DNA from 2 places in the Bacillus xiamenensis genome. Region 2 is predicted to be linked to the other one. Evidence: predicted binding sites of a transcription regulator. Region 2 holds the regulator's gene; the other holds the start of a gene.

Region 1 (15,367 bases), 810 kb from region 2:
TCGTTTCGCAATATCCATAAGCTGATCGACCGTATAATCAGGGAAGTTGATATTGATTGGAAATCTCGATTGCAGACCTGGGTTTAAAGAGAGAAAATGATCCATTTCCTTGGAGTAACCGGCAAGGATGAGAATGAATTCATGCTGCTTATCCTCCATATGTTTCACAAGGGTATCAATCGCTTCTTTTCCAAAATCCTTCTCTCCTCCGCGGGCAAGAGAATAGGCTTCGTCGATGAACAAAATGCCGCCCAGTGACTTTTTAATTAAGTCTCTTGTTTTTTGAGCCGTATGCCCAATGTATTCTCCGACAAGATCTCCTCGTTCGGCTTCAATTAAGTGCCCTTTTGAGAGAACATTCATTTCAAAGAAAAGCTTACCGACAAGCCTTGCCACCGTTGTTTTTCCTGTGCCGGGATTTCCTTTGAACATCATATGAAGCGCTTGTTTCCCTACCTTTAATCCTTGTTCCTGCCTTTTTTGATTGACAAAAATCCAGGCATAAATCTCTTTTATGTTTCGTTTCATTTCATCCATACCGACAAGGCTGTTCATTTCACGCTCGATTTCCCGCAGGATGCTGTGTTTCGCCTCATTTTTTTGCAGAGCTTCCAGATATTCTGCCTCGGAATCTGCATCAACCAATACTTGTTTCTGTCCATTAAGTATAATATTGATTTGGCCGTTGTTTTTATATGTGACAGCTCGCTCCAACGTATTCACCTCTCGCTCTTCTCTCTTTATTCTATTCGGGTGGAGCTGTAATCGTGACAATCGCCCGCTTTAGCATAGGTTTGCTGTCATAATAACCCGAGATACAGGTTATTGTAGGGGATTGTGCGGTTTCCCAGGAAATGATGTGCTATTTCTATTGTATTCATCCATTTTGGGCGGACAAACCAACAATTTGCTTTTTCTTAGAAAAATGTAGCTTTTTCATCACAAATTGTGCAGAAAAGAGTCTTAATGATTTCCGCATTTGGTACAGGCAATTTTTCTATTTCCCCATAAAATAAAGACGAGGTGATGAATAGATGGTGAAAATTTTTATTGATCCTGGCCACGGAGGAACAGATTCTGGAGCTGCTGCCAATGGACTTTTGGAGAAAAATATAACACTTCAAATCGCGCTTTTTCTGAGAGATATGTTGATTAGTGAATATGATGGGGTTTCCGTCCGCTTAAGTCGTTCAATTGACCAATCCGTCACTTTATCCCAGCGTACGAATGCGGCAAATAGCTGGGGAGCTGACTATTTCGTGTCTATTCATATTAATGCTGGCGGAGGCACAGGTTTTGAAAGCTATGTGTACCCTGGCGTTTCCGCACCAACAACCACGTATCGCAATGCCCTTCATGATGAGATTGTCCGCTCCGTTGATTTTGCCGACCGCGGCAAGAAAACGGCGAACTTCCACGTTCTTAGAGAAACTTCTATGTCCGCCATTTTAACAGAAAACGGTTTTATTGATACGGCAGCTGATGCCAATAAACTTCGCAGCGCTACCTTCCTTCAAGGCATCGCTCGTGCTCATGCCACTGGATTAGAGAAGGCCTTTCAATTGAAAAAAAAAGCAAGTAATCTTTATAAGGTGCAGGCAGGGGCTTTCAAGGTCAGAGCCAATGCGGATGAACTCGCAGCCACACTTAAATCTAAAGGATTTGAAGCATTGGTCATGCTAGAAAGCGGCATGTTCCGAGTGCAGGCTGGCGCTTTCCGTTCCAAGCAAAATGCGGATAAACTAGCAGCTCGATTGAAGCAGGCCGGTCACGACGCATTTGTTTTCCAATAAATTGAAGTTGTCATAACAAAACAAACCGGCTCAAGTTGTCTTTAGAGCCGGTTTGTTGTCTACTCATTTATGCTAAGATGTTCACGACAAATTGAGACCATGTTTCAAGGCGCTCAAAGTATTCAGGCTTTTTCAGGTCTGTTACTTTCATCCATTTCCCTGAGATTTGATCTGTTTCTTTTACTTCTACATGAGCACCCGGTGATAATTCAAGTGCAGATAACAGGCCAATGTGCACACGTCCGACACTGTTGTCATCATCATTGATTAATCCAAGGGTTTTCATCTCACGTTTGTCTTCTTCTTGAATCGAAAGTTCCTCGTCCAGCTCACGATCTGTATTTTCTTTTAGAATCTCAGCAAAATCTTTTCCTTCGATAAAATTCATATGACCGCCAAAACCAAGAGATAGCTTGTGATGTAATCTTGCCTCTCCCCCGCCTTGAAGTCTTTCATATACATACACTTCGTCCTCACGCTTAATGACGACATAAGGAATCGGCTGCTTAAAGTCAGGGTTTTCCTCTGCATCGCCTCTTCGCATTTGCTCAAAGTGCTCTTCGATTTCTTTCATGATCGTTCGAATTGTTTCTTCTTCACTATTCACACCATTAAACGTAAGTGTTTCGTTTTGGAACACACGTTTGCGCGGTGCGACTAAAATGATTTCATCCATTTTTCCCATGTTCGGTAACCTCCAGTATGTAGCTCGCTGCTAAGAAATGGCAAAAAGCCAAAACGAGTGATGCGTTTTGACTTTCGCGTTTTACTTATGATTCATCTCCAAAGAAGAAGTCGTCATCTTTTAACGGCTCAACGGTTGCTTTCTTGTAGCCGTTCCCTTTCATAGAGAAGAAGTCATGTGACTTTGTTTTTGTATTGAGTCCGTTTAAGACGATCGGGTTAATCTCTTCTTCTTCAAAGTAAGGGGCAAATCCAAGGTTCATTAACGCTTTATTGGCATTGTAACGAATGAACTTTTTCACATCATGAGATAAGTTGACTTGGTCATAAATATCCTCAGTGTAATGAAGTTCGTTTTCGTAAAGCTCATTGAGCAGGTCGATCGAGAAGTCATAGAGCTCTTTTTGCACGTCAGGTGTTTGTTTGTTGTAGATTTCTTGTGCTAATAATCCAACGTACACTCCGTGAATTGCTTCGTCACGCAAAATCAAGTTAATGATTTCACCACTTTGCATTAGCTTTCCTTGTCCATAGAAATAAAGCGGGTAGTAAAAGCCGCTATAAAATAGGAAGCTTTCTAAGTAAACAGAAGCAACCATTGCTTTAAACAAGGAAAGAGGATCATCCTTTTGGATCGAACGGTACAGACCTACAATCATATCTGCTTTCTTTTGCAAGAATTTATTTTTCTTGACCCATTCAAATACTTCACTAATGGTTTCAGTTGGTGCAAGCGTCATGAAGATATTTGAGTATGACTTCGCATGAACTGCATTTTCCATCATCGCCATGAAGTTCAACACGGCTTTACGCTGATGGCCGTCCACATGTTCTGCCACAATCGGCATCCCTGTGTTTCCTTGTTCTGTATCAAGTAAAGTGAGTCCAGCAAGTACCTTCATGTACGTATCTCGCTCTTCTTCACCTAAATATTTCCACGTTAAGAGATCCCCATTTAAGGAAATCTCTTCAGGAAGCCAGAACTGCTTTACATTTTGGTTGTAAAACATTTGTGTAAAATCGTCTTCGTGTTTTGACCAGTTGGCTGCATCATAAATTTTTGTCACGTTAAACTCTCCTTTAATCAAACAACACAAGAAAGACAGCCTTCCTGCCCTGTATCCTTCGTTCTTGCATAATAAAGTGTCTTAATGCCTTTATGGTGTGCATAAAGATCAATGCGGTTTAAATCACGCGTTGTCATCGTATCTTTTAAGAATAATGTAAAGCTGATTCCTTGATCGACGTGCTGCTGGATGGTTGCGATCATGTCTACCACTTTAAACATGTCCATATCGTATGCTTCTTTATAGAAGAACCAGTTTTGTGCTGAAAGACCTGGCATTGGGTAATATGTTTTGCTGTTGCCGTATGTTCTTTCTTCGATACGTTCCATAATTGGCATCACAGATGCTGTTGCCGATTGAACATAAGAAATGGATCCTGTTGGTGCAATGCATAATCGATAGCTATGGTACATGCCATTTTCCGCTACAAATTCTTTGAGTGCTGCCCAATCTTCTTTTGTTGGAATGTGCATGCCTTCAAATAGTGCTGCCGCTTTTTCTGTTTTTGGAGTGAAATCATTTTCCAGGTATTTATTGAAGTACTCACCAGTTGCATAGCCAGAGCCCTCATAACGATGGAATGTTTCTCCTTTTTCTTTTGCAAGCTCACTTGAACGCTTAATGGAGTAATAGTTCACCATCATAAAGAATGTGTTAGCGAAATCTCTTGCTTCTTCACTTTCATAAGCGATTTGGTTTTGAGCTAAATACCCGTGAAGGTTCATCGCACCAAGTCCAATTGATTTCATCGCTTTGTTTGCTTTTCTAACGGCCGGTGCATTGCGGATATCTGTTGTTTCAGACACAAGTGTTAGTGAATCAGTTGCAAGCTTGACCGTTTTTTCAATGGATTTGTTTTTCATCACGTTCATGATATTTAATGAACCAAGGTTACAAGAAATATCAAGTCCGATCTCATCTTCTTGATCATAGTCCGTGTATGAAGAAACTTCTGAAGCCTGAAGTACCTCTGAGCAAAGGTTTGAGAATTTCACACGTGAAATATGGTTCAGTGCGTGCTCTCTATTCACATTATCTTGGAACATGATATATGGATAGCCTGACTCTGAGCGCAACACAGCTAATTTTTCAAGAAGCTTTCTCGGATTCACTTTTTCTTTTTTGACTTTTGGGTTTTCAACAAGCTCGTCATACATTTCTTCCATGTCCATCTCATCAAGATGCTGTCCATATGCTTTATAGACTGTGTGAGGATAGAATGTGTATGCTGTTTTATCTTCTCTAGCAAGCTCGATAAATTTATCTGGGATGACCACACCGATCGAGAGTGTTTTCACACGAACATCTTCATCGGCAGAGATTTTTTTCGTATCTAAGAAATCATTGATATCTCTGTGGAAAATATTCAGGTAGGCACTTCCTGATCCTTGTCTTTGTCCCATTTGATCTGCATATCTGAATGCATTATCCAACAGTTTCATGACGCCTACGACACCTTTTGTCGCATTTTCTACATCTTTAATGGCTTCACCTTTCGCACGGAGCTTTGAAAGATTCAAGCTGACGCCGCCGCCTAGTTTAGAAAGCTGCATGGAAATATCAATGGCTCTTGAAATATCGTTTAATGAGTCATTGACTTCAAGCAAGAAACAGCTCACAAGCTCACCGCGTCTTTTACGTCCTGCGTTTAAGAAGGTTGGTGTACTTGGCTGGTACTCTTGATTGATCATCAGCTCTACAAATTCAAGTGCTTTCTCTTTGTCTCCGCCCGCAAAGAAAAGAGCCACAACTGAAATGCGGTCTTCATAGCGTTCAAGGATTTTCTTTTTGTCATTTGTTTTGAGTGCATAGTCATTGTAAAACTTAAACGCACTCATAAATGATGGGAATCTAAATTTTTTGGCATAGGCAGCATCGAATACTTCTTTAATATCTGCCATGCTATATTGTCTTAAAAATTCTTCCTCATAGTAATCGTTTTCTATTAAGTAATTAATTTTCTCTTCTAAATTGTGAAAGAAAACCGTGTTTTGATTAATATAATCTACGAAATAACTATGTACAGCTTCTTTGTCCTTGTCGAACTGAAACTTTCCTTCTTTTTGAATCATAATCTCGTTATTTAATTGTATCCACTTTGGAACCTGATTTTGTGACAATTCTTTCTACCTCCTGTGTAAACAATTCAACATCCCTTTTTGTTCCGCTTAGCTCAAAGGTGTGCAAAATAGGAACTTGATATTGTTTAGAAATCGTATCGGCGCTTTTTGCAAAATTATCTCCCCACACTTTGTTGCCACTCACTGCTACACCTAGTAAAAGGTGAGCATTTTTCTCTAAAAAGGACTGAGTGGTACTAGGGACTTGTCCAAATCCTGTCGTAAAGGTGACGAGAATAAACGGCGTATCCAAAAACTCTTCTCCAGTCAATTTTCGTTTGTCTGTAAAAGGGGTCTTGTCCAAAAAGCGTTGAACATTTCCTGTTTTTGAATCAAATACGATTTGAATCAATTCCATCACGACCTAGTTTTTAGTATTGTTGATCATTTCGCTATTCACTATATATAGTATACTATGTTTTTTTAAAACACAATATATAGTTGTTCGAAACGAAAAAAATCAACCAACCCGGCCGAACATTCATAGCCGAACTCGTACGTTCAAATAAATAGAGCAGAGCAGGATATAAAAATAGACTGCCCTACTCCCTATTCAACTGAAACCGAAATCTATCATAACACGAAAAAAAATCGCTTAGTAGACTAGACTTTTTGTTTTATTTTTTGTAGGCATCGCACTGTAAATCTTCTGACACTTCTGTTATTTCCACTTCAACACCTAATTCTTTTAGCACAGCTTCAAGCGCAGAGACGATTGAAGCCTCTCTTACTAATTCTTTCCCATTTACAGACACGCTTGTTCCATATTCGAAACAGGAGTCATCTTCACAAGTTTGTTCCCAATGATTAATTTTAATTTTGTGTGTCATGAACTCATCCTTTTCTGTCTAGATGTCTGATGCATGATTATAGTGTAGCGACTTCACATTCATTTGTAAATTTACGTGCTTAGTCTTCAAGGACATCATCATATTCTTCATCCCATTCATCTATGTATGTCGTCGTAATGAGGGTCAGCTCCCCTGCTTTTTCATCAAACCGGTACACATGTACTTCATCGTCTTTCACAACAGCAAAGTGATTATTTTTTAGTGCAACAGATGATTGTAAAAGGCCGTCTACATGATCTTCATCATCTTGATCAGAATAGTCGTGCCAACTTTCTTGTCTCGTTTCGATGTTTGAGATGGCGCACGATCCAAATAAGACAACGATCCCAATTAAAAGAAGAATCACTCTAATCCTTCTTAATTCAAGCTCTGCATTTTCCATATAAATCCCCTCATCCCTTTTAAATGTCCAATAAGGAATTATACGCAAAATGGGCAGAAAAGTTTCATGGCATGCAAAATAGCCCCTCTGCACTGACAAAAAACGTAGCGGGTTCCGGCCGGTTTATTCGCAGCTGCATGGGGCTATTGACAAAATGATTCTATTCTAATTCTAGATTCACATTTTTTTGAGGTGCAAATGTAGAAATGGCGTGTTTATAAATAAGCTGCTGCTTTCCTTCTGTCTCAAGCAGCACGGTGAAGTTGTCAAATCCTTTTACTTGACCGCGAAGCTGAAAGCCATTCAGTAAAAATACAGTGACAAATGTATTGTCTTTGCGGATCTGATTCAAAAATTGGTCCTGAATATTAATCGGTTTCATGTTTCGTCCTCCTTGATTCTGATAACTACAGTTTCGCTTTAAGTCCGAGCTTTCCTGCTATATATGCGAAAATTTCCTCTTTTTTGTCTAAAAAGTGGCAAGGTGGTGTCATATCAAACCAAGTGACATCCATTTTATTACGGAACCACGTGAACTGACGCTTCGCATATCTACGGGAATTTTGCTTTAATTGCTCGATGGCTTCATCCAGTGAGCAGTCGCCTTGGAAATAGGCGTACAATTCTTTATAGCCAATCGCTTGGACAGACTGACAGTCCTTCAAACCAGATTGATATAGTGCTCTCACTTCTTCTATTAAGCCTTCATCTAACATCATATCAATTCTTTGATGAATGCGCTCGTACAAAAGCTCTCGGTCCATCTTCAGCCCAATGAAGGCTGTGTTATAAAGAGGAACCTCTTGATGCCCATTTTGCATCTCGGACATTTTCTGGCCTGTTGTATGTATGACCTCAAGTGCCCGGATCACGCGGCGGACGTTATTCGGGTGGATCGCTTTTGCAGCTTCAGGATCTACTGCCTTTAGCTTTTCATGCAGCTGAATCGGTCCATGCTGCTTTTCAAAGAGCGTCATTTCGTCTCTAAAAGCAGGGTCACTTTTCTCATCGGTAAACGTGTAATCATATAGAACAGATTGAATATACAGACCTGTTCCACCAACAATCATTGGCGTTTTCCCTCTAGCAGCAATCTCTTTGATTTTCAAACGGACAAGCTGCTGAAATTCAGCAGTTGAAAACGATTCGTCCGGCTGTTTAATATCAATTAAATGGTGCGGAACGCCATCCATTTCTTCCGGGGTGATTTTGGCTGTTCCAATATCCATTCCTTTATAAATCTGCATGGAATCTCCGCTGATAATTTCTCCATTAAATGCTTTAGCTATATCAATGCTCATCTTTGTTTTTCCGACAGCTGTCGGACCTACTAGAACAATCACTGGTTGTTTTGCTTTTTTCATAACATCACTCTCTTTTACAAACTGCCTACAGTATAGCATAACTTCTCTGTCTCTCCTATATACTAACCATCACCAGCCAAGTGGTTCATTTCCGACCACTTCATATGTCTTTCCTTTTAAGCGGTGCTTATGCGTTGGCCTTTCCTGCTCTGGGCTGTAAACGACTCCTCCGTAAGGGATGGGGACAGATTCGTTGTAGGCTGCAAACGTGACTTCTTGAATCTCATGATAATGCGTCCCATCTACTCTTGGAATAGCAGGCCCTGTGATGCCGTAGTATCTGTGGAAATGCCCCCTTTCAAAAGATGTGATCCCGCGGTAATAATGAGTATGCTGATCGGTACTGCTTCCATTCACAGGTTGAGAAATCCCTTCTATTAAATGATAATGCTGTTCTGTTACTTCCGTACGTGCTTTATAGGCATGAGCATGAGGCGGGCATTTTGCCCAATCAGATGGATACAGGCCCATTTTCGACATTCCTCCTTATAATAGGCATTCCCCCAAACACTTGTGGGCCATTCGAATACACTGATGTCAGTTACAGTGATTTTATGTGAAAGGAGCCTTTTTTTATGAATTATTTTGAAACACCGTTTATTCAAGAAGATATGAGAAGACCTTTTGGATTTGGGCGCCCTGGTTTTGGATTCGGAAGACCTGGTTTTGGCTATGGGAGACCTGGATTTTTTGGGCCTCCATTTTTAGGTGGTTTTGCTGGAGGACTTCTTGCTGGATCGCTTCTTGCTCCGGGCTATGGCTATGGTTATCCTTATCCACCATACCCGCCATATGGACCATACCCGTATTATTAAATGTGACTTTTTAGTGAAAACATCCTCTATTGAAATGAATCGATTGACACAATTGCTTTTTATGGGTTAACATTTACTTTACCGACCGTTCAGTAAAGTAGGTGTTTTTTTTATGTCTAAAACCAAAAAAGAACAAATTTTTGAGGCTGCTGCTCACACCATTTTAAAAGAAGGATTAAGTCAGCTCACCCTTCAGCAGGTGGCAGAATATGCAAATATGACCAAAGCCGGGCTGCTGTATCATTTTTCAAGCAAGGAAGAGCTTATCCAACAAATGAATGAGCATGCGATTGCCTGTTTTCGTCAGCAGCTCGAGACGTATCAGGAAACATTCAAAAACGAAAAAGCGCCTTATGTACGTGCATATATTTTGGCCACATTACATGATCTTGATATGCAGAACACCACCCAGCTTTGTACAAGCATGCTGGCCACCATGTCATTTGATGAAGCGTTATTGAATCCTTGGCGCGATTTTTATGCAGAATTCAAAGAAAAAGCAGCAGAGGAAATAAACGATCCTGCAATTAGCCAGCTGATCCGCCTAGCATGTGATGGGATATGGTTTTCAGAAATGTTTCAGCTTGAACCATTGACGAGAGAGGAAAAAAACCTTTTACTTCATCGAATTTTACACATTTTACAGGAGGGATGATGATGATCCTCGGATATCTTTTTTTGGCTGTTGCCATTTTTTCAGAAGCGATCGGGGCAGCAATGCTGAAGCTTTCCAATGGCTTCACACGCTTGAAACCTAGCGCTGTTGTTGTCGCGGGTTATACACTTGCCTTTTATATGCTGTCACTCACGCTTAACATGATTCCACTTAGCATGTCTTACGCTACATGGTCTGGGGTAGGTACCGTCCTCACGGCTTTTTTTGGCGTGCTCTTTTTCAAAGAAACCTTGAACCGTAAAGCAGTCATTGGAATGGCCATGCTTGTATCAGGGGTTGTTCTATTAAATATGTCTTAAAGGATGTGAGGAGATGATGAAAGGAATTCTCTATTTAACAGGAGCCATTTTGACGGAGGTTTTTGGCAGTACGATGCTGAAGCTCTCGCAAGGCTTTACACAGGTGCTACCAAGTATTGGCGTGCTGATCGGATTTGGATGCGCCTTTACGTTCCTTAGTTTGGCACTGAGAACAATTGAGCTGTCATCCGCATATGCCACTTGGTCTGGCGTCGGGACAGCCCTTACCGCTCTCGTGGGTCTCGTTCTCTTTAACGAAACCATTCATACAAAAGGCTTCATCGGTCTTGCACTTGTGATATGCGGCGTGATTGTCTTAAATCAGTCCAAAAAACAAAAGAAAGAAATCAAAGAACCAATGGATCAATCCGAATGGACAGCATAAAAAAAGTCATTTTCTCCATCTAAAAAGAGAAAATGACTTTTTTATCTTACTGGGCGGTTTTGATGGTTTCTTCTAAGGAAATATCGACATTCCCTTGAACAGCTCTAGAGATCATACATGAGCTTTCCGCTTTATGTGCAAGCCTGCGAGCCAATGCAATGTCTTGTGCTGTGGCGGACTCTTTGAGGATAATGACTGGCCGGTGAATGATTTTTTCATATGTAAATATACCGTTTGTCACATCTACAACAGCCTCAGAGCTCATGGATAAATCCTCTTTCTCTAATTGACTTCGTTCCATCATGGCTGCAAGTGTGATGATATAACAGGTGGCCGCTGCACCTAGAAGCATCTCATCTGGATTTGTTCCAATGCCTGGGCCGTCCATTTCTTTTGGAATTGAAATTTTTGTTTTTAATTGTTCACATTCGATTGTACCCACATCGTTCCGCAGACCAGGCCAGCTTGCCTGAAGGTGAAAATAATGACGCACCATATCCGTCTCTCCTTTTGTTATCACTTTTTATAGTGTAACAAGAATTCGCCCTGCTGTCTTAATATGTGCATACTTCTTACGTGTATTCTTCATCCAGCACCGTGCGAATCGCTCTGACATACCGGTAGAACGTCTCATTTTTTGTACTTGACCGCCGCCGAAAATCGAAACTGTCAAATAAAGCTTCACGTTGACTTCTACTAATCTCAAGCTGAACACTTTGCCCTGTTTTTGTAAGATTATTAATATTATGATTGCTCGTTCCACTTAGGCTTGCGTGTGCAACAGCAAGTTCAGCAGAAAATCCATTCCGCTCTAATGAGTTCACAATTTTCTCTGCACGGTCGTAGTCTGTCCCGCCAACAAGGGTGTGGTCAATTCCTTCCTCACCTTTATAGCCGTGCACAGCTAATACATAATCATGTGCTTTTGCCTGTGCAACTCCGATTGGTTCATCAAAGTTTGTACTTGTAATATGAAGTTCTGATGCATTTTCTCTAAAACCTTCAAATAAGTACGTAGAAAATTCGTTATCAAAAAAATGGACGATCTCACTAACGCCGCCTTCAATTCTCCCGCCATGAGGCGACATCACAAGCAGCCGGCTGCCAGTCACTGGATTGGAAGTAATTTGATAATTATTGGTTGATTCGTTCTCTTCCAGCTCTTTAAAATTGCGATAAATATCAGTTGAACCGCTTTCGTCTTCCCCACCTGATGACACTGGCTCATCATGTTCCTGTGATTGCATGGTATAATAGACGCCCCATCCAATCACAAGCAGGAGAAGCAAAGCAAAAAACTTCTTCATTTCCGTTCTCCTTTAACAGATTTCTAAGCCGTTTCTATGATTAAAATTGAATCATCATTTCTTTTCATTTTTTCCACATTCTTTCTTCAAATCTGATCATAACACTCTAGATCAAGAGATTCCTCAAAAATAAGATAATTGCATTTATATACACAGAAACGCCTCTCTTGTTTGAAAACAGAGTTAGAATAGTATGACAAACAAATGAAGTTATGTTTAATATGACCTAGTCCTACCCAGTCTGTTTTCTTTAATTCCGCTTTTTTTTATGCGGATTCGATTTTTTTCATTTGTCTCGAATCATATTTGTATGAGCATTGACCCTGTCTAGAACCCCCTTTTTTCTGCAAAATCCATTGTTTTACTGGTTCTCTAAGAAGAACTCTCCCACCTATCATCGGCAGATTCTACATATTTTCCACCTTTTTCTATTATTTTACAAAATGTAAGCGCTTTTCTTTTTAGGGAGATGAGCAAGCCGCCAATTTGAAGAAAAGAAGGGACAAGAATCCGAACGAAGATGCTTTCATTCTCATAATGTAAGAGTGTACGAGAATGGATAGCTAGAATGGAGGGCATCACATGTTTGGATTTTCCATGGTGCAAATGGTCAGAACACATGCTAGTAAGCTGGATCAGCCTTTAAGAGAGACCGTCCTTCACCTCTATAAACCTTTTAAATGGACGCCTTGTTTTCTTCATCGTTTTTTTGAAGGAAGGTTAAAAAAGAGAAAGAAGCTTCGGGTCATCATTGAGTTTAAGGAAGATGCAGTCGAAGCAGGTCTTCAGAGCACAAAACGGTTAATGAAAAAAAGGAGAAAAACAAACATAAAAAAACACTTTTCCCACATCAATTGCTGCGCAGCTGATCTCACCCCTGCTGCTTTAGAGGAACTGCTAACCAATGGCGAGCACATTCGCAAAATTTATTTAGATCGGCAAGTTCATGCACTGCTGGATGTGGCCACACAAGCAAGTCATGCTGAACAAGTCATTCGAAATGGCACAACATTAACCGGTGAAGGCATCACAGTCGCTGTCATTGACACGGGGATTTATCCCCATGAAGATTTAGATGGAAGAATTCGCGATTTTGTGGATTTAGTCAAACAAAAAAAGAAACCGTATGACGATAACGGACACGGAACTCACTGCGCTGGGGATGTAGCTGGAGATGGAGCCGCCTCAGACGGCTTATACAAAGGACCTGCTCCAAAAGCAAATGTCATTGGCGTAAAGGTATTAAATAAACAAGGTGCTGGATCACTTTCTACTATTATAGAAGGCGTTGAGTGGTGCATGCAGTTTAATGAAGACCATCCTGATGACCCGATTCACATTATCAGCATGTCCCTTGGCGGCGATGCACAGCGTTATGATGACGAGCAAGATGATCCGATGGTGCGCGCTGTCAATGCAGCTTGGGATCAAGGCATTGTTGTATGTGTTGCTGCCGGTAACTCTGGCCCTAACAGCCAAACGATTGCAAGCCCTGCCGTTAGCCAGAAGGTCATAACGGTCGGAGCCTATGATGATCGAAATACACCAGAATCAAGTGACGATGTCGTGGCACCATTTTCGAGCAGAGGTCCAACGGTCTATGGTGAAGTAAAGCCCGATATCCTTGCACCAGGAGTCAATATCGTTTCTCTTAGATCACCAAGATCCTTCCTAGATAAACTAGATAAATCAAACAGAGTCGATCATGATTATACGACGTTATCTGGCACATCGATGGCCACACCGATTTGCGCCGGTATTTGCGCTCTCTTACTTGAGCATTCTCCAGATTTAACGCCTGATGAAGTCAAAGCCCTATTAAAAGAAAATACAGGCAAGTGGTCTGAAGATGACCCGCTGATTTACGGAGCAGGCGCCATTGACGCAGAAAAAGCAATTAAATAAGCAATAAAAAAGCCCTTTACGTTTTTCGTAAAGGGTGTTGTTTGTGTGTTTTTATGTGTGAAGTCTTTCTTCTACTTGAGCAGCTGACATGTTATGCTTCGTTCTCATACATCTCATCTCCTTTTTGAATGTGCGTACGCGCTTCAATCACCATTTCAAAAAAAGTGGAAGATTCCTTGTACATGTCGCGTTCCTTATAATAATTAGCCGCATCAAGTGCTAATTCCTCTAAATCAGCAAACATTTTTTTGCTTCTTAGACCAAACAGGGCGGATCTCAATTGATCACAGCTGTCTTTTTCAATATAAAGTGCCTGCAAAAATTGGAATTTTAATTGATAAATCTCATCTCCCAATAAAGAGGCCTGATGCGTCCCCTCCATAATAGCCTCACTCGCTCGCTTCATATCTCCAAGTTTGAAATAAGTAAGAGCAAGTGAAAACAATGATTTGATCATCGTTGCTACTTGATCTTTTTGATAAAGTGAAATGGCTTGTTCAAAGAAGACAGTCGCTGTATGGTATGTTCCCATGCTATAATGACAAGTCCCTAAGTTATTGAGGGCCATCGCCTTAAAATAAGATGTGCATTCTTGCCTTTCCATCGCTTCACAGACTTTTAACGCTTTTTCTAAATAAGGTAACGCTTTTTGGTGCTGATTCACATCTATCCAATTACCTGCCATGACAAAATCACATTGAATGCTTCTTTTCCCATAAAGCTGATGTTTCTTATAGATGTCTCTCGCCTTTTTAGCATAGTGCATAGAAAAATAGGTTTGTTTCATATGATAGTATACTTCAGCAATTTTATAGTAAAATTCCGCTTTTTCGATCTCATCTGTCACCAAAATCAGTTGATGTTCCGCATGCTTGTAATAGGAAATGGCCTCGATATATCGTTGCTGGATAAATGCATACATTCCATGGAAAAAATGAAAGTAATAGCCCAGTAAGCCTGTCATCTCATCTTCTGCCTCTTCAATTCCTTTAGGAAAGGAAACAACTTGAAGCGTTTCACTGCCTGCATGGACTGGCGTTAAGTGCTGAAGCATCATTTGATGGCGAAAATCCATAAGAGAATAATAGAGTAATAAATCTTGATCCTCTTCCATATCATGAATTTCTTCTTCAACAAGGCGCTTCATATCGTTTGCCTGTTCGACTTCAAATTTGCAAATATGCGTATACCATTGGTTGATCTTTACACCTACTTCGGAAGATGGTATTTTGTGTGCCATCCACTTCAGCCCCATTCTATCATATCAAACTGATAACTATTATTTTACATAATTTATGATTTTAAGGCAAATTGTCATTTATTGCATATTTTATGCTGAAATTGCATATTTCTATCTTTTTTACCAAGTTTAAATGGAGCACTTTTGCCCATCAAAACCTTTTTCTACGAAGAAAGATCGAATTCTCTAAGGACTTCTTTTAAACCACTTATATAGCGTCTAAATGCTTTTTTCTTTCCTTTTCTCGTATCAAAATTGTCAAAAAAAGCTTCTCTCTGCGCCGTACTAATTTCTAGCTGAACACTTTCACCACTCGCATTTTGGTTATTGATGTTTTTGGGGTTTGTACCAGAGAGCCACTTTCCTTCTTGCACGATCTCTGCAGAAAAGCCTCGATTTTTTAATTCTCGCACAACAGCTCTTTTCATTTTTTCATTGGTCCCGCCAACAAGCGTATGTCTCCTATCACTTTTATAGCC
Region 2 (15,367 bases):
TGCTGCATGGGTATGAATATACCTGCTTGGAATCCCGATGGATAGTGATGGAACACCATGACCTGTTAAATGGATACCCCCAGCATCTGTCCCCCCGCCAGGCACTGAATCATATTGATAAGGGATGTTCAATTCATCCGCTGTCTGGACAACAAAATCGCGAAGTCCTTTATGAGAAATCATAGAAGCATCAAATACGACAATCGTTGGTCCTTTGCCAAGTTTGCTCGTTGCTTCTTTTTCAGTGATGCCTGGCGTATCTCCTGCTACACCAACATCAATGGCAAATCCAATATCAGGCTGGATCGCGGCAGCAGCCGTTTTGGCTCCGCGCAGGCCTACTTCCTCTTGAACAGTTGCCACACTGTAAGCGATATTTTCATGCTGAGCACCATGTAAATTCTTCATGACATCAATCGCCACTGCACAGCCGATACGATTGTCCCATGCTTTTGCAAGGAGCATTTTTTCATCATTCATGACCGTAAACTCAAAGTAAGGAACAATTTGATCTCCAGGCAGCACGCCCCACTCCATCGCCTGTTCTTTGCTTGAAGCCCCAATATCAATAAACATATCAGTAATTTCAATTGTTTTTTTGCGGGCTTCTGGTGATAAGACATGTGGCGGTTTGGAACCAATCACACCTGTGATGTCCCCTTTTTTCGTCACAATGGTGACACGCTGTGCCAGCATGACCTGTGACCACCAGCCACCGACCGTTTGAAAACGAATATAGCCTTTGTCATCAATTTTTGTCACCATGAATCCTACTTCATCTAAGTGACCAGCGAGCATGATTTTAGGCCCATTTGCATTTCCTTCCTTCTTAGCGATGAAGCTGCCAAGGCGGTCTGTAGAAATTTCATCTGCATATGTTTCTATGTATGTCTGCATGACTTTTTTGACATCACGTTCATTTCCTGGAATCCCTTTTGCATCCGTTAGGTCTTTCAGCATAGTTAATGTTTGATCTAGTTTTGTCATTCCGTTCATCCTCCTTTATCTTCATGGTGCATTCTTATTATACAAAACCTCATTCGTTCAATACGATCTTTTTATGAATATTTTTTCGTTTAACGAAATATTTTTTTAAAAAAGTTGAAACCTTTTGGCCTTTTCATTCGTAGTACATCAGATAACGGTATTGGAGGTGCATCCTGTCATGTTTGTTATCCTCATTAGACTTGCTCTTGTTGCACTGCTTGTCTATATTTTCTACATGGCGGTAAAATTCTTCTCAAACCCGAGAAGAAAGCTGAAACAAGCAAAATTAAAAGAAGGCTTTTATTTTATGGACGAACAGCAAAATGCCCGCAAAAATTTTAATTTCGTCTATAAAGGTGTCTTGTTTGAAGGGGAAAAGCACGTTCCTTCTAAGGATCATCCTCTGTTTGTCCACTCCATTTACGTTTGGACGGAGTCACCTGAGAAGCTAAATGAATTTACATTAGAAGACTTTGAAAAACTTGAGGAGAACATCATCGAACGATATCCTCAGACCAAAATTGATTGGGATCAGCCCATCAAAAAAATCAAACAAAAAAAAGGAGCAGACACGCCGTCTTGATGGCGTCTGCTCCTTTTTCAGATGAAATGCAAATATCCTAATATGACCAATTGAACAACAATTAGAACAGGCATGCCGATTTGAAAGGCAGGATGCTTAGTTTTATGACGGAAATACTGCATGCCAAGAAACGACCCAGCAGCACCAAAAAGCACTGCGGTACTCCATAAGTGCGCTTCTGATATTCTCCATTTATGCGCTTTCGCCCGGCGTTTATCTTCTCCCATGAGAAAAAAACCATAGACATTTACCAAGATGAGCAGCACGATCAGAGCGATGTTCATTTCTTTCACCTCACATGATGAGAAAAAAGATCACTCCTCGACGGAATGATCTTTTATATGACTTACTTGTCTAGTTGTGCTTTTGCAGCATCAGCAAGCTGATTGAATGCGTTTAGGTCATTCACAGCAAGGTCAGCAAGCATTTTGCGGTTGACTTCGATACCAGAAAGCTTTAAGCCATGCATTAAACGGCTGTAAGAAAGACCGTTCATACGAGCTGCAGCATTGATACGAGTGATCCATAGTTTACGGAAGTCACGTTTTTTCTGACGACGGTCACGGAAAGCGTAGTTTCCAGATTTCATGACCTGTTGGTTTGCTACTTTGTATAATCTATGTTTTGAACCGAAATAACCTTTTGCTAATTTAAGAACCTTTTTACGACGCTGACGCGACACAGTTCCGCCTTTTACTCTTGGCATTGTATTTCCCTCCTATGATTCCTATTCCAAATTACTTGATGTTTGCAAGTTGTTGTTTGATACGTTTGAAATCTCCAGCACTTACGATTGCGCTCTTACGCAATTTACGTTTTTGCTTTGTAGATTTGTTAGCGAACAAGTGACTTGTGTACGCATGAGAACGTTTAAGTTTACCAGAACCTGTTTTTTTGAAGCGTTTAGCAGATCCGCGGTGAGTTTTCATTTTTGGCATTGGATGTTTCCTCCCTCTGTTACTTTACTTTTCGACTTTTGGTGCAAGCATGAGGAACATGCTACGTCCGTCCATCTTAGGTTTTGTTTCTACTGTTGCTACTTCAGCGCAAGCTTCAGAGAAACGGTCTAACACGCGCTGTCCGATTTCTTTATGCGTAATCGCACGCCCTTTAAAGCGGATAGAAGCTTTCACTTTATCTCCCTTTTCAAGGAATTTGATGGCATTACGGAGCTTCGTGTTAAAGTCATGTTCATCGATTGTCGGGCTCAACCGAACTTCTTTTAAGCTAATGATTTTCTGATTCTTACGTGCCTCTTTTTCCTTCTTCTGCTGTTCGAATCGGAACTTACCGTAGTCCATGATTCGGCAAACAGGTGGTTTTGCATTTGCAGCAACTAACACAAGGTCAAGATTAGCTTTAGCAGCAATTTCCAGAGCTTCCTGGCGGGATTTAATCCCCAGCTGATCGCCATTTTGTCCGATCAAACGAACTTCACGCGCACGAATACCTTCATTAACTAATTGATCTTTGCTAATAGTGAGCCACCTCCATGAGATTTTGAATTGAGTTCACAACTCATTTTGACCATTTCGTTGTATGTTTTACAGGCAAACAAAAAGTGTGGGCATATAAAACACCCACACTGCGAACATTTGCATGAAAAAATAAATGTACGGTCAACCTGTCAACTACAAGCATGTGTCAATCAGGTGAGAAGCGGGTGCTTCTGCTTGTGATATCTATTCAATTCGTTAATTATTTTACACAATTTTCATTTGTCCGTCAAGTAACCGAACTCTTGAAACAACTTTTTCATTTTAGCATGATGAAACGATTTGAGCAAGACTTTTTTAAACCATGATGTCATCAAAGAAGCAATTGCAGAAAGATTGGGATGACAATCACGCTCAAAAGCCCCCAATCATCAGCAAAAGGCTTTGCAAACAGCAGAATAATGATAACTCCATCTCAACACCAAACAGTGCTGCCTGTTGTTACTAAAAGAAGCAAAAATAAAAAAAGGATGTCCTTTTTCCGAAACCCTTGGTTGTGAAGCAGTAGATTGCGAAAGCCCTTCACATGCGCAAGCACAAAACCTAAAATAACGATGATCCCCACATGCTCGATCATCATCAAAATGAAATGAAGCAAACCAGCCACCTCAGTTGATGTCAATAGTCATGAGCAGTCAATGCTCACATCTCTCTCAAATCTTTTCTTTATTGCCCTCTCCTTCTATTGTAAAATGAACATGAGCCTGTCACATGCAATTGAAGGTAACTACATACATAACAAGGGAGAAGATCATGAAAGCCGTATTTTTCGATTTAGATGACACTTTGCTTTGGGATGAAAAAAGCATTCACACGACTTTTCAAGAAACATGCCGGGAAGCGGAAAAGAAATATGGACTTGATTCAGAAACATTTGAGCAGATTGTACGTGAAGAAGCAAGAAAGCTGTACTCTTCCTATGAAACATATGATTATACTGTCATGATCGGTATTAATCCTTTTGAAGGACTGTGGTCAAATTTTAGTGAACCGATTAGCGAAGGCTTTCAAAAGTTGAACGCCCTTGCACCAGAGTATCGTAAAAACGCTTGGACGAACGGCTTAAAAAAGGCGGGAATTGACGATGAGGCATTTGGACAATACTTGGCTGATTTCTTTGCAGCAGAACGGAGAAAACGCCCGTATGTCTATGAAGAAACGTATCCTGTTTTAGACCGCCTGAAAGGCAGATATGAACTACTCCTATTAACAAATGGAGACCCTAGTCTTCAAAAGGAAAAGCTTGCAGGTGTACCAGAGCTTGCGCCTTATTTTAATGAAATTGTGATTTCAGGAGATTATGGGAAAGGCAAGCCTGACCCTGGCATCTTTGAGCACTGCCTCCAGCTGTTAAATCTCACAAAAGATGACGTCATTATGGTAGGAGATAATCCAAAAACAGATATTCTCGGAGCATCTCGCGTTGGCATCCAAACCGTTTGGATCAACCGCCACGGCAAGAAGAATGAAACAGATGTGACGCCAGATTATGAAATTAAAGACTTACATGAATTGTTTGATATATTAAAGTAGATTCAAAGAGAAAACACCCTTCTCCAGACGAGATAGGGTGTTTTTGGTCTCTCGGTTACACAATGTCCGCTAGACTCTGTGCTTGACGATCTAAGCCGCGGGCTGCTTCTCCTACATTGATGAATTCTTCGCTTGCCTGCTTCACAAGATCCCGGTTTGTAAACACACTCGTTTTTGCCCGGCTCGTTCCGCTGCTGACCTTTTCTACTTCTATATGAATTGCTTTCACATATCGATCCACTTTTACGATTGCTTCCTTTGAATCTGTCGCAAGCTTTCGAATTTCCGCCGCCACCACACTAAAGCCATTTCCATAGGAGCCCGCATGTGCAGCTTCTATAGCTGCATTCAGTGCGAGCAGCTGCGTTTGGGAAGCAATGCTGTGAATGGTCGTCGCAATTGAGCTAATCGACTCAACCTGCTCTGTTAAGCCTTCTAGTAAGCTCATGTTTTGATCTGTTTCATTGGCGATATGTTCAAAAGAAGCATTGACACTTTGACTATGCTGAATACCAATTTCTGCCCGCTCCATTAATTTCGCAGACATGTCCTTTAAATCTTTTACGACCTGCTTCATTGAGTTTTCTCTCTCTGTAATATCTGTTGCCACTTTCACAACAGCTACGACGTTCCCCTTGTCATTGAGGACTGGTGTATACGTCGCTTCAAGCCATAAGGTGTCACCGTACTTAGTGATCCGCTGCACCTTTTCCTGGAAAACGCGACCATCCTTTAAACGCTCCCAAAACATTTGATAACTTGTGTGCTCTGCAATATGCGGAGGACAAAATTGTCTATGTTTTAAACCAATCATTTCTTCCTTAGAATAGCCCATGGCTTTTGCGAAAATATCATTGACCCATAGCACCTCACCCGTCACATCAAATTCAATCATTGCTAGTGAATGCTCTAATGCACCAAGAACGGCTGACTGTTCCAATACTTGTGATGATAATACGTTTGTTGTTTGAACCATCTCTTTCATTCCCCCATTTTCTTCTCTCACCAATAGTACATACTTACCCGTACTTTCGTACTATCTAAACGTATCATTCAAGCATCTGGATCACCAGAGGAGAATTTTTTTCCATAAGAAAAAACCAGTGATCTCAAAGGAAAGAGATCACCGGCTGCATTGTTTGAAAAGATTATTTTTTCGCTTCTGCTACTGCATGTTTCACAAAAGCTTCAAGGTCCATTGTTTCTGAATCTTGTTCACCGTATTTTCTTACATTGACTGCGCCATTTTCTGCTTCTTGATCACCGACAACCAGCATGTACGGAATCTTTTGCATTTGCGCTTCTCTAATTTTGTATCCAATTTTTTCATCACGGCTGTCAAGCTCTACACGCAGACCTTCAAGCTGCAAACGTTCTTGCACTTTTTTCGCGTAGTCTAGATGAACAGACGGTGAAACCGGGATGACTTGGAATTGTACAGGTGCCAGCCATGTTGGAAGAGCTCCTTTGTATTCTTCAATTAAGAAGGCAACAAAGCGCTCCATTGTGGACACGACCCCTCTATGAATCACCACTGGACGATGGTGCTTCCCATCTTCTCCGATATATGTGAGATCGAAGCGCTCTGGAAGTAAGAAATCAAGCTGTACAGTGGACAGCGTCTCTTCTTTCCCAAGAGCTGTCTTCACTTGTACATCAAGCTTCGGTCCATAAAATGCCGCTTCGCCTTCTGCTTCATAGTAGTCATGTCCAAGCTCGTCCATTGCATCTTTCAGCATGGACTGTGCTTTATTCCACATGGCATCATCATCGAAATACTTTTCTGTATCCTCTGGATCACGATAAGATAAGCGGAATGTGTAATCATTTAAGCCGAAGTCTTGATACACTTCTTCAATTAAACGAACTGTACGGATGAACTCGTCTTTGATTTGATCTGGACGAACGAAGATATGTGCATCGTTTAATGTCATGCCGCGAACACGCTGAAGGCCAGATAAAGCACCTGACATTTCATAGCGGTGCATTGTCCCAAGCTCTGCAATCCGAATTGGCAATTCGCGATAGCTGTGCGGTTCATTTTTATAAATCATCATATGGTGCGGGCAGTTCATTGGACGAAGGACAAGATCTTCGTTGTCCATTTCCATGACTGGGAACATATCTTCTTGATAATGCGCCCAGTGGCCTGATGTTTTATATAATTCTACACTCGCTAAAACAGGTGTATACACATGTTCATAACCAAGGCGTACTTCTTTATCAACAATGTAGCGCTCAATCACGCGGCGGATGGTTGCCCCTTTTGGCAGCCAGAGCGGAAGGCCTTGACCTACCTTTTGAGAGTTCGCAAACAGCTTCAGCTCTTTCCCAAGTTTACGGTGATCGCGTTCTTTTGCTTCTTCAAGTAGACGTAAATGTTCATTTAAATCTTCTTTATTAAAGAAAGCTGTTCCGTAAATACGCTGCAGCATTTGATTGTTACTGTCACCTCTCCAGTATGCACCTGCAAGGCTTAACAGCTTGAACTCTTTGATTTTTCCTGTAGACGGCAAGTGAATGCCGCGGCATAGGTCAAAGAATTCACCCTGCTCATAAATTGTGACAGTTTCGCCTTCTGGAATCGCCTCTAACAGCTCGAGCTTCAATTCATCGCCAATTGCTTCAAAACGTGCTTTCGCTTCTTCTCTAGATACTTCAACACGCTCAATCGGCAGGTTGCTGTTAATGATTTTCTTCATTTCTTTTTCAATCTTTGGTAAATCTTCAGGTGTAATGGCAACATCGATATCGACATCGTAGTAGAAGCCATTTTCAATCACAGGGCCTACGCCAAACTGGACGTGATGCTCTTTTCCATAAATGCGTTTGATCGCTTGTGCCAGCAAATGGGCTGTGCTGTGACGCATAATATCGAGGGCTTCTTCACTTTTATCTGTGATGATCTCAATTGTTCCACTTTCTAATAGCGGCGTACGCAGATCTATTTCTTTGCCGTTCAATTTACCGGCAAGCGCTTTTTTCTTTAGGCCCGGGCTAATTGATGCCGCGATGTCTTCTGTTGTTGCTGTTTTGTCAAACTCCTTGACTGCTCCATCTGGAAATGTAAGTTGAATTTGTTCTGACATCTCTGGTCACTCCTTTTTTGGCAATATAAAAACCCCGCCCCCTGGAAAGGGACGAGGTTGAATAAACGGAATCGTGGTTCCACCCTTTTTCCCGTATTTGCAGCTTGCTTTGTCAAAAGCAAATACGGCTTGTGGTTCGATAACGGGAATTCCCGTCAGCTATTACTAAAAAAGTTCACAGCTGATGTTCAAAGGTGGTAAAGCAAATGGTCCTCAGCTAGGAAGCTTTCAGCCGCGGCTTCCCTCTCTTTAAGCGGGTGTTCATTTGTTCATGTCCTTATCAATACGGTCTCTGTATGAAGTTACACCGTATTATAAAACGTTTTTTCGTGAAAATCAAGAAAGCTTTTCACTTTTCTTTTCCAAATGGTCATGAACAAATTGAACATTCTGCTCCTGAAACGAATGAGGCGGGAAGACCTCGACTCTTTCTTGAAAAATATTTTGAATGGTTTGTACCATTGAATGACCTGTATCATTTGTAAATAGGTCAATTTTTTGTGGAGCGATGGATACAAGCGGTGCAATCAGCTGCGAATCAATATACATTGGATGCTCTCTTACAAACTGTCTGTCTATGTATTGTTTTTGATCACGTTCAGAAGCGTAGCGAAATTCCCAAATCACCAGACGGTCCTCATGCACAACATGTACTTTCTCAAGCTTAGGTTCTCTTGCCATCACATAGTCTCGAAGGGATTGAATAAAGTTTTGGTATTCTTGTTCCATTTTGTATTCTTCAATGGACACTTCTACATAATTCTTTAGCCTTTGATCATACTCTGCGAGCCTAAATGTCATAAATGAACCAATTGAAAAAATACCTTGCTGTAAAGAGATCGTCTCTAGCTCCTTTTTTAACAGGGCTTCCCTTGACGGGTCTTGATGAATCCCAGGAATATCCTCTATATCCCCTTTCATGATGCTATGGGCGATCGAAAGAATTTGGTGCTGCTCTTCGGGATCTTTAAATAAGTATGTGTTTTCAAGGATGCTGCGCATGCGCTCATTTTCTTTGCATTCTAAAAAAAAGTGAACCAGTAAAGGCCGCACAACGTGCTCAAGTGCTTCTCCTGATTTCTTCGCCTCTATGAGAAGCCGGTCTTTCCCCTGTTGAATCGAGATGTGATGCCGACTGTCCAAGTGTTCAGCAAGGTGTAAAAAAGCGGCGGTATCATATTCATCTTCAAAGATTATTTCAAGCATGTTTGTCCCCCCTAACGACATCTGTTACATATATATGGGGAGAACATCAAAAATAGACGCCTAAAATAAATCAGGCATCTTTCTTTTTAAAATGAGTGGAACAGAGATAAAGATCAAATAAATCAAACAAACAATCGCTAAGGCGGCATAATTGCCACTCACAAAGCTTGACCCGAGAACATTCAATGCAACTGTGCCCGGTATTAGTCCTAAAAAGGTAGCGGCCGTAAATGCACGATAATTCGCATGTGAAGCTGCTGCCGCATAGCTGACAAAATCAAAATGAATTGGAGCAATGCGCAATAACAAAATATAAAGAAACCCATGCTCTTGAATGCGAGACGTCACCGCCTTTAGCTTCCGGCTGCTTGATTTCGTTTCTTGCTTGTTTGAACGGAAGGTGGAAGCAAGCAGGAAAGACCCCGTTGCGCCAGCTGTAGCACCGACGAGGGCATAAATGGTCCCAAGGACACTGCCAAACGCCAAACCTGCTGCTAGTGAAAAGACGGTGAGAGGGACAAGCACAAACGGACGAAAAAGTGATAAGAAAAGAAAAACAAACGGGGCCAGCAGCCCAAATTGAAGAATCCAATTTTTCACATCTTTCGGCGACAGCTGAAGATGCTGTTTGTTCAGCCACCATAGCGCAGCAGCCAGAACGCCGATGACGAGAATAAGCAGCCATTTTCTTTTGTTCATCTCATCCGCTCCCCCCCTCACGTAACGCATCCTTTTATAAATGACGGCGATTTTCTCCTTCAAGCAAAACTGGCTCGGCTAAATAAAGAATCCGTTCCATTAAACGAGCTGCTTTGACCTCTTCTTTTTCCCCGCGCTGCGAGTACGTAAAGTGATGCTTCAAGTCACTCGGTGAGAAATTAGAAGAGAAGAAAGTCGGGAGCTGCTCTGCCATGCGGTATTGCAAGATCGTTCCTAAAAGTTCATCTCGTACCCAGCTCGTCATCGACTCTGCTCCAATATCATCAAGCATTAAAATCGGTGTTGATTTGACCATATTCAGCTTCTCTTCGAGAGTATGATCGGCTAATGAATTTTTTAACTCTCTCACAAATTCAGGCACATAGACAAGGAGAGATGGATATTCTTTTACCGCTAGCTGCTGTGCAATCGCTGCTAGAATAAATGTTTTTCCTACCCCAAACTTTCCGTGTAAATAAAGGCCTTTGCCCTTACCAGTCTCATCATAGCTTTGCAGGAATTGACCTACTTTTTGAATGACCTCTTGTCTTCCCACAACATTCAAATCAGCAAACGTCGCTTGAAGAACATTCTGCGGAATGTACATGCTTTTCATGAGTTCTTGCTGTTTCTTCTGTCGATCGAGCCGCAGTTTTACAGGACAAGGGGAATATTCAATATCAATGCTCTGACCTTTGATCACAAGTTTCGGGTGATATCCGTCTAAAATGGCATTTACATTCTCGTCCTCTAAGCAGTAAGAACAGCCCTTTGATTGCTGAACATATTCAAAGAGCCTGTTTAAGCTGCGATTAATCATGTCTTCTTGTATCTCTTCCTCGTGCTCTTTTAAAAAGGCCTTCACATCTTCATCAGACAATACACTTTCTTTAATCTGATTGTATCTCACGCGAAAATCTACTCGTCCTTTTAGTTGTTCAAATGAACGACCGATCGGTTTCATTTCCATCTCACCTCACATTAATGTGCATTGTACTTTTTCATATTATTAAACTGATTTAACAATTTTTCTTTTTCTCGTTCAAGGTCCTCTGTAGACAAACGATCCGTCTGTTCTTTTGCAGGCTGTTCTTTCGTTTCAGTTTCTTTCATCCAGTCAGGCAGTTTCTCCTCTCGGATGACTTTCCCTGATCCATACGAGTTTCGCTGCTTTTTCTGCTGCGCCCACTCTGTCATTTGTCTGTTCTCTTCTTTGGCAATTTTCATAGCAGCTGCAACGGTTTTGATTTTCTTTCGCACCCAATGAGCGGCGATTTTTTGCATATAGGTTTTGGACAGCTTCATATCCGTTTTCAGCAGTGTATAGTAGATCAAGACATTCATGACCCCAGGCTCTAGCTTCTGCTCAAGCATAATATCTTCAACAATTCTTAAGTCTGCATACGTCGGCTCAATGCCATCTGCCATATCTTTCAAAAGCTCTCTAGGCGAAATATGATCCAGCTTTTCAATCAATGTCGCATCAGGCGTATCTGCCTCTTTATGCTGCGCGGCATCGTGTCGTAAATGCCTTGGCTGTTTTTGATCAATCAGCTTCGGCTGTTCGCCTCTGTATTCGATTTGGTACCAGTCTCTCGCTGCTTTTCGTAGATCTTCAGTTGAAATCATCTGATCCGGCCCACAGGCGCCTGCGACAATATTTTGCATTTGCAGCGGCGTAATGCCATATACGACAGCTAACTTCTTAATTGTCTCTTTCACTTGCTTTGTCAAAGCCTTTCTTGGGATCATCATGTCTGACATACCTGCTAATAACAGATCAAAATCAAAGGATTCATCTGAAAGCGGCGCAGACTGACTAGATCCGACGGTCACATATTCGTAGCCCTCGTCAAGCGATGACGCCTGATTGATTTCCTCTGTCATCTTGCGCTCTCCCGGCTGCAATACGTGAAACACTTCTTCAAACGATCGTGAAATGTTCTTTGCATCAGCAGGAACACTTGGATAAGAAAAATAATCACGAAGCTGCATATATTTTGCTTTCTCTACCCGATGATACAAAAGGACATTCAGCATACCGTCTTGGAAAAACTCATCCGGTCTTAGCGGCGGCACAAGCTCATATGTAAACAGTCTGCCCTCTTTCGTTTCCTGTTCATATGTGCGGAGTAAGCCGATCGCTTCAAGCTTTAAGCGCTCTTCAAAAATATCATTTAAATTCGTTTGCAGCATGACCATGAGCTGCCGATGAGGTGCGGGTTTACCCCATATCCGATTTTGTTCCAGCTCTCCCCACAGCGTCATGTATAAACTGAAAGCGGACATGCCAATAAGCGGCTGATATAAAAGAGTGATGAGCTGTCTATCGATGTCACCGAGCAATGAAGCGCTTTTGACGACATACGGATCGACGGCTAGCACTTCCTTCCAATGCTCTGTCATATGCTGATCCTCCCTTAATGCGGTTGTTTCCATTGTACACTCTTTTTGCGTTTTACGCTTTACGCAGGAAAAAGAGCATGAAGAATCTTCAGCTCTTTTTTAGCGTTCTTTCTTTAATAAATCTTTTAATTCATCAATAAAGACATTGATATCTTTAAACTGACGATAAACCGAGGCAAACCTGACGTAAGACACTTCATCAATTTTCGCCAGCTCGTCCATCACCATTTCACCGACAAGCTCGCTTTTCACCTCTGACATGCCTTGATTACGCAATTCCTTTTCAATGTTAAAGCAGACATCTTCCAGCTGTTTTAAAGCGACAGGGCGCTTTTCACACGCTTTGATCAGTCCTCTTAGCATCTTTTCCCGGCTGAATTCTTCTCGGATTCCTTCTTTTTTCACCACAATCAGCGGCAATTCTTCTAATTTTTCAAACGTCGTAAAGCGATATTGGCAGCTTTCGCACTCTCTTCTGCGACGGATGGATTTCCCTTCATCTACTGGTCTTGAATCAAGCACCCTTGTACCAAGGTGCTGACATGTGGGACATTTCATTTCATCAGCTCCGATCTATTCTTGGAAGTTGTTTGTCTAGTTCTTTATAAAGGGACAAAACTGCCTTTTGACTAAAGCCAAAGTCTGTTGGCAGGGCCGTTTCTGTTGTCACATTAAAATCGACAGCTGTTTCAAAAGGACGAATTGAAATGACAGTCGCCACGAGAAAGGCTTTTTTCGGCGTTCGTATGTTTGCGCTGATTTCACCTCGTTCTGCTGAAACAGATGTCACTTGATAGGATTCGTTGCGGGAAAGAATGGCTTCCACCGCTTGAAAAACTTGTGTATTTGTCGATTTGTAGTAATGGCTTTTCAGCTCTGACACCGGATGATGGTCAGATGTTTCCGTATGATTGGAAATGAATCGTTTTAGCTTTTGTCCTAAAGTCATACACGTATCCCCTTTGTCTTTAACCCTCTTCTTTATTTTATAAAAAAAACCTTTGTTTTCCTAGAACAAAAGTATAGTCAGGTTGGAGAATGTTGGATGCTGTGTATGAAACAAATATAAAAAGGAGCATAACACAAAGGCATTTAATGCTTTTGGCCAGCTCCCATTGCAATCTTTTTTATGTTTACAGTGCTTTGGCTTGCGCCTGTTTCACTTGTACAGGTCCCATGCCTCGAGGAATTTCGATGTTTTCTCTTGTTTCAGCACCTAGTTCATCTCCGATATGATCTGCTGCAATATTCGGATCTAGATCGCCGCAAGTATAAACATCTATGCTCGCATAACCATGTTCAGGAAAGCTGTGAATTGTCAGATGAGATTCAGAAATAATGACAACTCCACTTACTCCTTGAGGTGCAAATTTGTGAAAAGCAACCTCTCTTACTTCAGCTCCTGATTTCAAAGCTGCATTTACAAATGTTTTTTCAATAAAATCCATGTCGTTCAGTTTATCACAGTCGCATCCCCATAATTCAGAGATAACGTGACGTCCGATTGTTTCCATCATGGACCCCCCTTAAACAAGAATGAAAGAGTGAAGTTCTAAGCAGCCGGACCGGACATATACCACGGGGGAAAGTTAGTCCTAAGAGGTCCTAACCCTTTAAGTATACCCGAATGAGTCTGCGAACAAGAAGTTCACGAAAAATAGTATACTTTGTTTAGACCCATTTTGCAAGCTGTGTTTTTAGTGGGATTTTCTCTCATTTCTTGAAAAGGGACGTTCGTCTTCTTCATTTCAAACAGCAGACAGCTCTTTCATCTGTGCCCCAACAAACTTCACAAGATCGACCACCCTGCATGAATAGCCCCATTCATTGTCGTACCATGCAAGAACTTTCACTTTTCTGCCTTCCATCACCATCGTTGTAAGTCCATCAACGACAGCTGAATAAGGGTTTGTGTTAAAGTCTGTGGAGACAAGCGGTTCTTCCGTGTAGTCTAAAATGCCAGCAAGAGATGTTTTTGATGCAGTTGCGAAGGCAGCATTTACCTCTTCTGCTGTCACATCTTTTTTTAAGTCGACCACAAGATCGACCATCGACACATTTGAGACTGGGACGCGTAGCGCAAGTCCATGCAATTTCCCTTTCATATGAGGAAGCACTAAAGAAAGCGCTTTAGCGGCACCCGTCGTTGTAGGAATGATGGACTGAGCACATGCTCTTGCTCGGCGCAAATCCTTGTGCGGGTTGTCGATATTTTTTTGATCATTTGTATAAGCATGAACCGTTGTCATTAAGCCGTTGTCGATGCCAAATTCATCATCTAACAGCTTGACAACTGGAGCTAAACAGTTTGTTGTACAGGATGCATTTGAAATAATGACGTGCTTTTCAGGATCAAGATCATCCTCATTGACACCCATCACAATTGTAATGTCTTCATTTTTACCTGGAGCTGTTAACACGACCTTTTTCGCTCCGGCATCTATATGGCTCATCGCTTGATCTTTTGAATTAAATTTCCCAGTTGCTTCTATGACGATATCAATTCCAAGCTCTCCCCATGGAAGCTGCTTTGGATCTCTGTTATTGAGCAAAAGCACTCTTTTTCCATTGACAATCAAAGCGTCATCTTCTGCTGTCACATCACATTCGTAGCGTCCATGATTTGTGTCATATTTGATTAAATGTGCTAGTGTTTCGGCAGGATAGCTTGCGTTCACCGCTACAATTTGAATTTGATCGTCAAGCATTGCTTTTCTGAAGACCATGCGTCCAATTCTGCCAAACCCATTGATCGCTGCTTTTACTTTCATGAACAGGTCACTCCCCTATTATGTGTTATACTTAATAAATTCATTCACGAAATTAGTATATCACATTAGAATGTAATTACCAGTATATAAACGTACATTTTCGAAAAAGGGCTGTTCTTTTCAAAGGAAATGACAAAAAAGCATAAAAAAAGAAGAGTACGTGTATGTACTCTTACTTATCTGTATGTTCCCATTCGTTTAATATGTTCTGTAATTGCTTTCTCATAAAAGCGAGATCTTTTGTGTTATCTATCACGCGGTCTGCTTTTTGGCATTTCTCCTCAAGAGGCAGCTGGGAGTGAATGCGGTTCAGCGCTTCTTCCTCGCTAAGGCCGTTGCGATTCATGAGCCTTGATAGCTGCAATTCAGGCGTCGTGTACACAACGATGATGCGGTCGACCAGCCCCTCCAGCTTGCTCTCAAATAACAGCGGGATATCGAGCACAACAAATGTTTCTTGCTGATTGATCCCTTCATCTCGCTGCTTGAGCATTTCCTTTCTGACCTCTGGATGAACGATGGCATTGAGCTGTTTTCTTTTCTCTTCGTCAGAAAAAATGATTGCTCCAAGCTGCTGCCGGTTCAATTCACCATTTG

The links. Region 2 encodes NrdR, which represses ribonucleotide reductase genes. Its sites were predicted from a motif close to AACACNATATATNGTGTT; they were not measured.
Region 1: a site for NrdR is predicted at 6,092-6,109, ahead of nrdI (class Ib ribonucleoside-diphosphate reductase assembly flavoprotein NrdI). Genes of this name have one in related genera too.

Annotation. Positions count from the first base shown of each region.
Region 1 is NZ_CP017786.1:3,617,423-3,632,789, forward strand. Features, by position in the region: gene spoVK (stage V sporulation protein K) at 1-714, opposite strand, end outside; gene BK049_RS18510 (N-acetylmuramoyl-L-alanine amidase) at 1,035-1,793, shown strand; gene BK049_RS18515 (hypothetical protein) at 1,861-2,478, opposite strand; gene nrdF (class 1b ribonucleoside-diphosphate reductase subunit beta) at 2,564-3,544, opposite strand; gene nrdE (class 1b ribonucleoside-diphosphate reductase subunit alpha) at 3,562-5,664, opposite strand; gene nrdI (class Ib ribonucleoside-diphosphate reductase assembly flavoprotein NrdI) at 5,624-6,016, opposite strand; gene BK049_RS18535 (hypothetical protein) at 6,282-6,494, opposite strand; gene BK049_RS18540 (YmzC family protein) at 6,574-6,897, opposite strand; gene hfq (RNA chaperone Hfq) at 7,058-7,279, opposite strand; gene miaA (tRNA (adenosine(37)-N6)-dimethylallyltransferase MiaA) at 7,305-8,261, opposite strand; gene BK049_RS18555 (YmaF family protein) at 8,331-8,732, opposite strand; gene BK049_RS18560 (hypothetical protein) at 8,837-9,076, shown strand; gene BK049_RS18565 (TetR/AcrR family transcriptional regulator) at 9,189-9,731, shown strand; gene erbA (SMR family multidrug efflux transporter EbrA) at 9,734-10,051, shown strand; gene erbB (SMR family multidrug efflux transporter EbrB) at 10,068-10,436, shown strand; gene BK049_RS18580 (OsmC family protein) at 10,483-10,932, opposite strand; gene BK049_RS18585 (poly-gamma-glutamate hydrolase family protein) at 11,009-11,743, opposite strand; gene BK049_RS18590 (S8 family peptidase) at 12,326-13,648, shown strand; gene BK049_RS18595 (Rap family tetratricopeptide repeat protein) at 13,740-14,888, opposite strand; gene BK049_RS18600 (poly-gamma-glutamate hydrolase family protein) at 15,053-15,367, opposite strand, start outside.
Region 2 is NZ_CP017786.1:2,806,507-2,821,873, reverse strand. Features, by position in the region: gene BK049_RS14370 (M42 family metallopeptidase) at 1-987, opposite strand, end outside; gene BK049_RS14365 (sigma-w pathway protein ysdB) at 1,166-1,570, shown strand; gene BK049_RS14360 (DUF1294 domain-containing protein) at 1,588-1,854, opposite strand; gene rplT (50S ribosomal protein L20) at 1,917-2,276, opposite strand; gene rpmI (50S ribosomal protein L35) at 2,308-2,508, opposite strand; gene infC (translation initiation factor IF-3) at 2,533-3,048, opposite strand; ribosomal protein L20 leader region at 3,120-3,251, opposite strand; gene BK049_RS14340 (hypothetical protein) at 3,482-3,664, opposite strand; gene BK049_RS14335 (HAD family hydrolase) at 3,820-4,599, shown strand; gene BK049_RS14330 (methyl-accepting chemotaxis protein) at 4,655-5,575, opposite strand; gene thrS (threonine--tRNA ligase) at 5,748-7,688, opposite strand; T-box leader at 7,733-7,981, opposite strand; gene ytxC (putative sporulation protein YtxC) at 8,025-8,894, opposite strand; gene BK049_RS14315 (TVP38/TMEM64 family protein) at 8,955-9,593, opposite strand; gene dnaI (primosomal protein DnaI) at 9,628-10,557, opposite strand; gene dnaB (replicative helicase loading/DNA remodeling protein DnaB) at 10,575-11,999, opposite strand; gene nrdR (transcriptional regulator NrdR) at 12,099-12,557, opposite strand; gene BK049_RS14295 (hypothetical protein) at 12,562-12,948, opposite strand; gene speD (adenosylmethionine decarboxylase) at 13,133-13,513, opposite strand; gene BK049_RS14285 (glyceraldehyde-3-phosphate dehydrogenase) at 13,748-14,770, opposite strand; gene coaE (dephospho-CoA kinase) at 14,943-15,367, opposite strand, start outside.